DNA from 4 places in the Streptomyces sp. NPDC038200 genome. Region 2 is predicted to be linked to each of the others. Evidence: riboswitches for the same ligand, from Rfam matches in the RefSeq annotation. Region 2 holds a riboswitch; each other region holds the start of a gene.
What was found. A riboswitch is a leader RNA that binds a small molecule or an ion and turns the genes downstream of it on or off. The one in region 2 is predicted to bind cobalamin.
Positions count from the first base shown of each region.

Region 1: linked by a shared signal. The riboswitch ahead of nicT (Nickel transporter NicT) and the one ahead of ACZ7KF_RS37505 (cobalamin biosynthesis protein) in region 2 are both predicted to bind cobalamin.
Region 3: linked by a shared signal. The riboswitch ahead of ACZ7KF_RS23985 ((2Fe-2S) ferredoxin domain-containing protein) and the one ahead of ACZ7KF_RS37505 (cobalamin biosynthesis protein) in region 2 are both predicted to bind cobalamin.
Region 4: linked by a shared signal. The riboswitch ahead of metE (5-methyltetrahydropteroyltriglutamate--homocysteine S-methyltransferase) and the one ahead of ACZ7KF_RS37505 (cobalamin biosynthesis protein) in region 2 are both predicted to bind cobalamin.

Region 1 is NZ_JBVJYH010000006.1:399,320-401,496, reverse strand. Features, by position in the region: gene ACZ7KF_RS16290 (glycoside hydrolase family 13 protein) at 1-128, opposite strand, end outside; gene ACZ7KF_RS16285 (ArsR/SmtB family transcription factor) at 195-545, opposite strand; cobalamin riboswitch at 626-808, shown strand; gene nicT (Nickel transporter NicT) at 836-1,945, shown strand; gene ACZ7KF_RS16275 (nucleoside hydrolase) at 2,004-2,177, opposite strand, start outside.
Region 2 is NZ_JBVJYH010000028.1:25,346-27,522, reverse strand. Features, by position in the region: gene ACZ7KF_RS37515 (inorganic phosphate transporter) at 1-64, shown strand, start outside; gene ACZ7KF_RS37510 (hypothetical protein) at 99-326, shown strand; cobalamin riboswitch at 788-928, shown strand; gene ACZ7KF_RS37505 (cobalamin biosynthesis protein) at 1,027-1,971, shown strand; gene ACZ7KF_RS37500 (cobyric acid synthase) at 1,968-2,177, shown strand, end outside.
Region 3 is NZ_JBVJYH010000012.1:41,887-44,063, reverse strand. Features, by position in the region: partial or broken gene ACZ7KF_RS23990 (VOC family protein) at 364-561, opposite strand; cobalamin riboswitch at 698-817, shown strand; gene ACZ7KF_RS23985 ((2Fe-2S) ferredoxin domain-containing protein) at 879-1,277, shown strand; partial or broken gene ACZ7KF_RS23980 (acyl-CoA dehydrogenase family protein) at 1,299-1,621, shown strand; gene ACZ7KF_RS23975 (enoyl-CoA hydratase/isomerase family protein) at 1,618-2,177, shown strand, end outside.
Region 4 is NZ_JBVJYH010000012.1:35,867-38,043, reverse strand. Features, by position in the region: gene metE (5-methyltetrahydropteroyltriglutamate--homocysteine S-methyltransferase) at 1-1,219, opposite strand, end outside; cobalamin riboswitch at 1,372-1,590, opposite strand; partial or broken gene ACZ7KF_RS23950 (HAD-IC family P-type ATPase) at 1,714-2,177, shown strand, end outside.

The sequences.
Region 1 (2,177 bases), on a different contig from region 2:
AGCCGCTCGGTGACGCCCCTGAGGTCGCCGAGGCCGTCGCCGTCGGCGTCGGCGAAGCTGCGTGGATAGACCTGGTAGATGACGGCCTGGCGCCACCAGTCGGGATTCCTGGACGAAAGGTCTGCCATGGACAGACTCTGTCCACATCGCCGGGAATCGGAAACGTCCGGCCGGGCGACGCACGGCCGTGCGGGTCAGTCTCCGCAGTGCTCCAGCAGTCCCCGCATCTCCGCGTCCACCACGCGGTACCGCACCACGCGCCCCTCCTTCTCGCCCGCCACGACCCCCGCGGCCCGCAGCAGCCGCAGGGCCTGGGAGACGGCGGGGTCGTTCATTCCGGTGGCGATCGCCAGGTCGGAGACGGCGAGCGGGCCGGTGCGGTGCAGGGCGAGCAGCAGCGCGAGCCGGTTGGCGTCGGCCAGCAGGGAGAAGCGCTCGGCCCAGGTGCGCAGGCGGTCCGCGTCGCCGATGGCGGCGATCGCCTCGCACACCCGGTGACCGTCGATGGTCCGACGGTCGGCTCGGTCGGCAGGCACGAGATGCATGCCGCCATCCTCGCAGGCCCCGTTTTGTGATCTTGAATACCTGCGCAGGTGCGCAGCTATGCAGGAAACCGTGTGTCCCTCTACCGTGGGCGGGCCGTGGTGTTCGGGAAGTCGATGCAAGGTCGACGCGGCCCTCGCCACTGTGATCGGGGAGTTCCCGTCCCGTCCGGCACCGCCGGGCCACTGGTCGTACGACCGGGAAGGCAGGGACGGCGGACGCACGACCCGTAAGCCAGGAGACCGGCCACGGCAGCGCACGAAAAGATCCACGAGGTGCTGGAGCTGACCGCATGAACCTGCCCGGGACGTCCCTGCCCGAGTCCGAGCCCGCTTCCTTCCGCTGGCGACGAGAGGACACCGTCAAGACGGCGGGGCTGATGGTGGTGATCGTCGCTCTGCACGTCGTCGCCTTCGGGATCCTCTTCCTGCTGGTCGCGCCGGGGCACTACAAGGTCGGCGGTGACGTCTTCGGTGTGGGGCTCGGCATCACCGCCTACACCCTCGGCATGCGGCACGCGTTCGACGCCGATCACATCGCCGCGATCGACAACACCACCCGGAAGCTGATGGCCGACGGCAAGCGGCCGGTGTCGGTGGGGTTCTGGTTCGCGCTCGGGCACTCCAGCGTGGTGGTGCTGCTGGCGCTGCTGATCGCGGGCGGCACCTCCCTCGCCGGGAAGGTGATGAACGAGGGCTCCACCACCCACCAGGTGCTCGGCTTCGTCGGTACGACGATCTCCGGCACGTTCCTCTATCTCATCGCGGCCCTGAACCTCGTCGCCCTGGTGGGCATCCTGAAGGTGTTCCGCGCGATGCGCGCGGGGGCGTACGACGAGCGGGAACTCGAGGCGCACCTGGACTCGCGCGGGTTCATGAACCGCGTCCTCGGCCGGCTCACCAGGTCCGTGTCCCGGCCGGGCCAGATGTACCCGCTGGGCTTCCTCTTCGGCCTCGGCTTCGACACGGCCACCGAGGTGTCGCTGATGGTGATGGCCGGTTCGGGCGCGGCGGCCGGTCTGCCCTGGTACGCGATCCTCTGCCTGCCGCTCCTGTTCGCCGCCGGGATGAGCCTGTTCGACACCCTGGACGGCACGTTCATGAACTTCGCCTACCAGTGGGCGTTCGCGAACCCCGTGCGCAAGGTCTTCTACAACCTCGCCATCACCGGCCTGTCCATCGCGGTCGCCTTCTTCATCGGCACGATCGAGCTGGTCGGCGTCCTGCACGAGAAGCTGGACCTGCACGACGACGTCACCGGCTGGATCGCCGGCCTGGACCTGGACAACGTCGGCTATCTCATCGTCGGCCTGTTCGTGGCGGTGTGGGCGGTGGCGCTGTCGTACTGGCGCTTCGCCCGGGTGGAGGAGCGCTGGACGGCCTCCGCCTCCGCCGCGGACTAGGGTCTTTCGGTTGGATCAGACCCCGCGAGCCCGGCATGATCCAAACGAGAGGCCCTGGCTAGCGCGCCACCGTCTCCAGGTACAGCTTCACGTACCGGTCCACGTCCACCTGCAACGCGACGTCCACCAGCGTCCGTTCGCGGCCGCCCTCGTGGATCTCGGACTCGCCGGGGCGGGGGCGGCGGTCGACGACGGTCTGGCCGCGGGACGGGCCGGGGGCGAGGGAGACCTC
Region 2 (2,177 bases):
GGCCACCATCCCCGCCCCCGTCGCCGAACCGGCCCCGGCCGTCCCGCCGGCCGCCGCGGTCTGACCCCGAGCACACGGTTACTGAAGGAAGCATCCCCATGAAGATCGACTGGGCGGCCCTCGGCTCCGTCTTCGGTGTGAGCCTCGCGTTCACGGTGGGCCTGGTGGCCCTGTTCACCCTCGGTGTCAACGGCCTGGCGCGCCGTGAGAAGGCCGCCGCCCAGGGCGGTTCCGCCGGGCTGGCGATGACCGGTGCGTACGTGTGCTTCGCCGCGTGCGCGGCGGCGGTCGCGTACGGGATCTACCTGATCATGGCCAAGGCCTGATCACGGCCTACTCCTGAGCATGGCCGAGGCCTGACGCCGAAAGCCCGATGTCGGCCCTGCCGGGTCACCGCCTCCGCGGTGCCGGCAGGGCCGATGTGTGTCCGCGGCGCGTGCACGGGCCTGCGGGAGGGTCTCCGCCGCCCCGGCCACCGGGCCGCCCCGCGCGACCCGCCGGACGCCCGCCGGGCCCTCGCCCGCCACCTCCAGCGGCACGATCCGGCCGTCGTCGAGCGGCATCTCGCCCGCATACGCCACCGCGCCTCCCTCCCCACGTCCGTTGCGCCCCGTATGACACGGACGAGCCCTTGCAGATCCTCACCGTCCGTGCGCACGAGCGAGACCGGCGAATGCCCTCCGCGCGAGGGGAATTCACCGCGATCCGGCCGTCCGACGGCGTCCGGCGTGCCGGCGGTGTGGGCCTCCACACAGTCCGGCATCCCAGGTCAAAGGCAAGTTGACGGCCCTTCCGGACGCGTGGTGGACTGCCCAGGCCATGTACGGCGGCAGGAGAGGAAGCCGGTGCGAATCCGGCGCGGTCCCGCCACTGTCACCGGGGAAGAACCCCGGGAGCCAGGAACTCTCACCGCCGATTGACGTCGAACCAGGGCGCGGACACCCTGAGTGAGGACACAGATCGCCATGCCCGGCTGCCGAAGGACCCGTACCAGGCCCGCTTCTGTGCCCACGGCCGGCTGAGCCGATGGGTGCCGATCGCACGTACGCGTACGGCGCCGCCGCCGGCGTCCTGGGGGACCTGCTCCTCGGCGATCCGCGCCGCGGGCATCCGGTCGCCACGTTCGGCCGCGCGGCCGGAGCCGTGGAAGGCGCCTTGTGGCACGACCACCGCGGCTGGGGCGCGCTGCACACCGCCGTATGCGCCGGTGGCGCCGTCGCGCTGGGCGCGCTGGCCGCCCGCGCCGTACGCCCCTCCCGCACCGCCTCCGTCGCGCTGACCGCCGCCGCCACCTGGGCCGTCGTCGGCGGCACCTCGCTCGCCCGGGAGGCCCGGACCATCGGACGCGCCCTGGCGGCCGGGGACGTCGAGGCCGCCCGGGCCCGGCTGCCCCATCTGTGCGGCCGGGACCCGCAGGCACTGGACGCCGACGGCATGGCCCGGGCGGTGGTCGAGTCGGTCGCCGAGAACACCTCCGACGCCGTCGTGGGTGCGCTGGTCTGGGGTGCCGTGGCCGGAGTACCCGGACTGCTCGGGTTCCGCGCGGTCAACACCCTGGACGCGATGGTGGGTCACAAGTCGCCCCGGCACCGGCGCTACGGCTGGGCCTCCGCCCGCCTCGACGACGTCGCCGGCTGGCCCGGGGCCCGGCTGACCGCCGTGCTCGCCGCCGCGGCCGGACCCGATCCGCGGGGCGCCCTGCGCGCCTGGAAGGCCGACGCGCGCAGGCATCCGAGCCCCAACGCCGGTCCCGTGGAAGCCTCCTTCGCGGGCGCCCTCGGCGTCCGGCTGGGCGGGACGCTGTCCTACGGGGGCCGCATCGAGCACCGCCCCGTGCTCAACGGCGCCGCCGGACGACCGGTCCGGGTCACCGACATCGACCGGGCCGTACGGCTCTCCCGCCGCGTCGGCCTGCTCGCCCTCGGCACCACGGTCGCCGCGCGCAGCCTCCTGAAAGGACGTGGGAAGTGAACGGTGGTCTTCTCGTCGCCGGCACCACCTCCGACGCGGGCAAGAGCGTCGTGACCGCCGGCATCTGCCGCTGGCTGGTGCGCCAGGGCGTCCAAGTGGCGCCGTTCAAGGCGCAGAACATGTCCCTCAACTCGTTCGTCACACGGGAGGGCGCGGAGATCGGACGGGCGCAGGCCATGCAGGCCCAGGCGTGCCGGATCGAGCCG
Region 3 (2,177 bases), on a different contig from region 2:
CGTCACGCCCCTCCCGCGACCGACCGGCCGATCAGCGGCGTCGACCTATGCATCCGGCCAATGTGCACCGGAGGGCCGCCGACGGCACCCACACCTGCACCCACCGCCGGCCCGACGCGGGGGGCCGCCCGTCGACCGGTCACGCCGAACGGGTCCGCGACGAGGTCTCCGCACCCCGCTGAACCACCGCTCGGCCACCGCAGCACCGGGCACCACCGCTCGGCTGCCGGCCTTCCCGCAGCCCGGCGGAACCAGAACCTGACGAAGCACCAGCGAGCCGGGCCGGTGGCCCTGCGCGGGGAACTCTCGTACGCCCGCGGCTCCTCGGGCGCCCGGTGCGCAACTCGTCGGCTCGGAGGACGCTCAGTCGATGCAGAACTCGTTGCCCTCGACGTCCTGCATCACGATGCACGAGTCCTTGCCGTCGTACAGCAGCCGCACGCGTACCGCGCCGAGCGGGACCGGCCGTGCGCCCTCGGCCTCCAGCGCGGCCAGGCGCTCTTCACCCACGAGCCCGGTGCCGACCCGCACGTCGAGATGCCCCCGATTCTTGACGACCTTGTCCCGCGTCCCTCGCGAAGCCGCCACGACCGGCCGTGCCGTCGCCCCGGACGAGGCCGCTCGCCGGACCGACCCGGATGACGGGCCGGCACCGGTGATGAAATGATGACCGGCGACATAAGGCGACGGCGGTCCGAGGAAGCCGGTGTGAATCCGGCGCGGTCCCGCCACTGTGACCGGTGAGCGAGTTCCGGCAGGCCACCGCCCCGACCGGGCGGGAAGGCGGGACGAGCCGTGACCCGGGAGCCAGGAGACTCACGCGGTCGCCTCCTCACGCGACACCGGGGCGGATCTCCCCGGGAGGGGAGGGGCGCGGTATGCCCAAGAGGCCGACCGGAGCGGCCTCGGCCGAGGCCGGGGAGAGAAGCGGACCGGTGCCGTGCCGGGTCGTCGTGTGCCGGGACTGCTGCTGCGGCAGCCCCAAGGTGCAGGGCGTCGATCACGCGGCGCAGACCGCACGGCTGCGCGCCGAGGTGCCCGTGCGCATCTCCGACTGCCTGGACGTGTGCGACCAGGCCAACGTCATCGTCGTACAGCCGTCCGCCGCGGGCCGGGCCGCCGGTGCGCGGCCGGTCTGGCTGGGGCTCGTCAACGACCAGGCCGCGACCGAGGACATCGTCACCTGGGTACGCGCCGGCGGCCCGGGCGTGGCCCCTCTGCCGGACATCCTCGACCTGTACACCTTCACACCACCGCGACGGCGCTCGGAGCCTTGACCACCCCACCGTGCGGGCCTGCTCCTCGACGCACCGGAGTGCCGCTTCCGCCCGGCCGGCACGGTGACGGAGCCGGCCGGCCGCGCTCCGGTGACGCAGACCGCCCGCGCGCCCGGCGCGGCGACCGGCAGGCGCCGTACCGTGTGCGACGGCGAAGCGGTTCGCCCCGGTCACCGGGGCTCGGTCGCCGCCGCGCTCCAGCCGCACGGCGGCCACCGCCCTCTCGGCGGGTACGGGGCATCGAGAAGATCGTCCGCGACCTGCGGGCACACCGGATCCTGGAAGGAACGTACGAGATCATGCGCGTCATCGTGGCCCGCGGCCTGACGGAGGCATGCGGATGACCGGCAGCGAACGGTCCGCCCCGCCCCCGGCCGCCCACCCCGTCCTGCTGCACACCGAGGGACGGGCCGCCCACATCACGCTCAACCGGCCCAGGGCGCTCAACGCCCTCAACCACGAGATGGTCCGCCGGATCGACGCGGCCCTGACCGCGTGGGAGCACGACCCGGCCGTCGAGACCGTCGTCATCACCGGCGCGGGGGAGCGGGGCCTGTGCGCGGGCGGCGACATCCGCGCCGTCCACGACGACGCCCGTGACGGCGACGGCACCGCCTCCGCCGCGTTCTGGCGCGACGAATACCACCTCAACGCCCGCATCGCCCGCTACCCCAAGCCGTACGTCGCCCTCATGGACGGCATCGTCATGGGCGGCGGCGTCGGCGTCTCCGCGCACGGCAGCGTCCGCGTCGTCACCGAACGGTCCCGGATCGCCATGCCCGAGACCGGCATCGGCTTCGTCCCCGACGTCGGCGGCACCCATCTGCTCGGCCGCGCACCCGGCGAGCTGGGCACCCATCTCGCGCTGACGGGCGCGCAGATCGGCGCCGCCGACGCCCT
Region 4 (2,177 bases), on a different contig from region 2:
CGGCCGGGTCGCGGGTGAGGGGGGAGCCGGCGCGGGAGGCCAGGTCGGCCCGGTTGGCGGCGAGTTCCGCGGCGATCGTGTCGGTGCCCCGGGCCAGGCCCTTGGCGAGGGTGACGATCTCGCGGGTCTTCTGCCGCGCGAAGGCGAGCCAGCGCAGGATCTGCGGCTCGATGTCGCGTTCCATGGCGGTGTCGAGCGGAACGTGCAGCAGGGAGGAGGAGGCGGACACGTCCACCCGGTCCGCCAGCCCCAGCAGGGTCCCGAGCGTGGAGAGCGACTTCCCCAGGTCGTTCACCCAGATGTTGCGGCCGTCGACGACCCCGGCGACCAGGCGCTTGCCGGGCAGGCCGCCCACGGCCGCGAGGTCGTCCAGGTTGGCCGCGGCCGCCTCGGTGAAGTCCAGGGCGAGTCCCTCGACCGGTGCCTTGGCCAGCACGGGCAGGGCCTCGCCGAGCCGTCCGAAGTAGGACGCCACCAGCAGCCGGGGACGGTCGGTGAGGGCGCCGAGGTCGCGGTAGGTGCGGGCGGCGGCGTTCAGCTCGGCCGGGGTGCGGTCCTGGACCAGGGCGGGTTCGTCCAGCTGCACCCAAGTGGCGCCGGCCGCGCGCAGGTCGGCGAGGACCTCGGCGTACACGGGCAGCAGACGGTCGAGCAGGGTGAGCGGTTCGAAGCCGGCGGGCACGCCCGGCGCGGGCTTGGCGAGAAGCAGATAGGTGACGGGGCCGACCAGGACGGGCCGGGCGCGCAGGCCCAGGGCAAGGGCCTCCGTCAGCTCCGCGACCTGCTTGGCGGAGTTCGCGGAGAACACCGTGTCCGGGCTCAACTCCGGCACCAGGTAGTGGTAGTTGGTGTCGAACCACTTCGTCATCTCCAGCGGCGCCACGTCCTGTGTGCCGCGCGCCATGGCGAAGTAGCCGTCCAGTGGGTCGGCGGCGACGGCCGCTCGGTGGCGTGCGGGGATCGCGCCGACCATGACGGTGGTGTCCAGGACGTGGTCGTAGTACGAGAAGTCGCCGGTGGGGACCTCGTGGATGCCCGCCTCGGCGAGCTGCCGCCAGTTCGCGCGGCGCAGGCCGGCGGCGGTGGCGCGCAGGGCGTCGGCGGTGACGCGGCCCTTCCAGTACCCCTCGACCGCCTTCTTCAGCTCCCGGTGCCGACCCTGGCGGGGGTAGCCGTACACGGTCGCCCGTGCTGCCGCGGCTGCGGACTTCGTGGTCACGGAGATCTCCTTCGCGAGATGAATCCCTGAGATCCTGGCGACGGGACGTGAGCGCGAAGGGTGACGGACCGGCCGGCAGCGGCCCCTGGCCGTCCGTTCGGTGTGCACGCCGACCCGCCCACGAGGTCACCGGGATGTCCGCGCCCGAGTGGGTCGCGCGCGGGCAGGTGGCAGGTCTTCGGACTCACGGGCACGTCCTCACGAGGAGGACACCTACTGGCCGTCGCTTCCCAGGCCCTCCTCGGGCCCAGTGCGTATGACGGCGGTCGTTCCCGCTCACCGCTGCGGGGCAGTCCCGGATTCCCACCGGGTTCCCTCTTGCGACGCCTCCCGCCTGGCTGACGGGGCGAACCAGCTGCACGGGCCAGCCTACGGCCCCGGCCGGGGATGCGGTGCGGCGCGTCCGTCATTCGGATGCGGAATCGAGATCCCCGGTCGCCGCCCTGTCCTGCCCGTACGTCCCGAGGCGCGGCGGGAGAGGGCGAGTTCCGCTTGCCAGGACCGACGCCGAGGCGGCCGGACGTACGGCCATCGCCGTGGCCCGGGACGGCGAGGCCCGCGCGGTCCTCGAAGTCGCCGACGCCGTCAAGGAGACCAGCCCCGAGGCCGTCCGCCGACTGCCTGCCCTCGGACTGACGCCCGTCCTGCTGACCGGTGACAACCGGGCCGTCGCCGAGACCGTGGCGGCCGAGGTGGGCGTCGACCCGGAGCACGTCATCGCCGAGGTGCTTCCGCAGGACAAGGTCGACGTGGTCGAGCGCCTTCAGGCCGAGGGACGTTCGGTGGCCATGGTCGGTGACGGCGTCAACGACGCGGCGGCCCTCGCCCAGGCCGACCTCGGCCTCGCCATGGGCACGGGCACGGACGCGGCGATCGAGGCGGGCGACCTCACTCTCGTGCGCGGGGACCTGCGGGTCGCGGCGGACGCCGTCCGGCTCGCCCGCAAGACGCTGGGCAC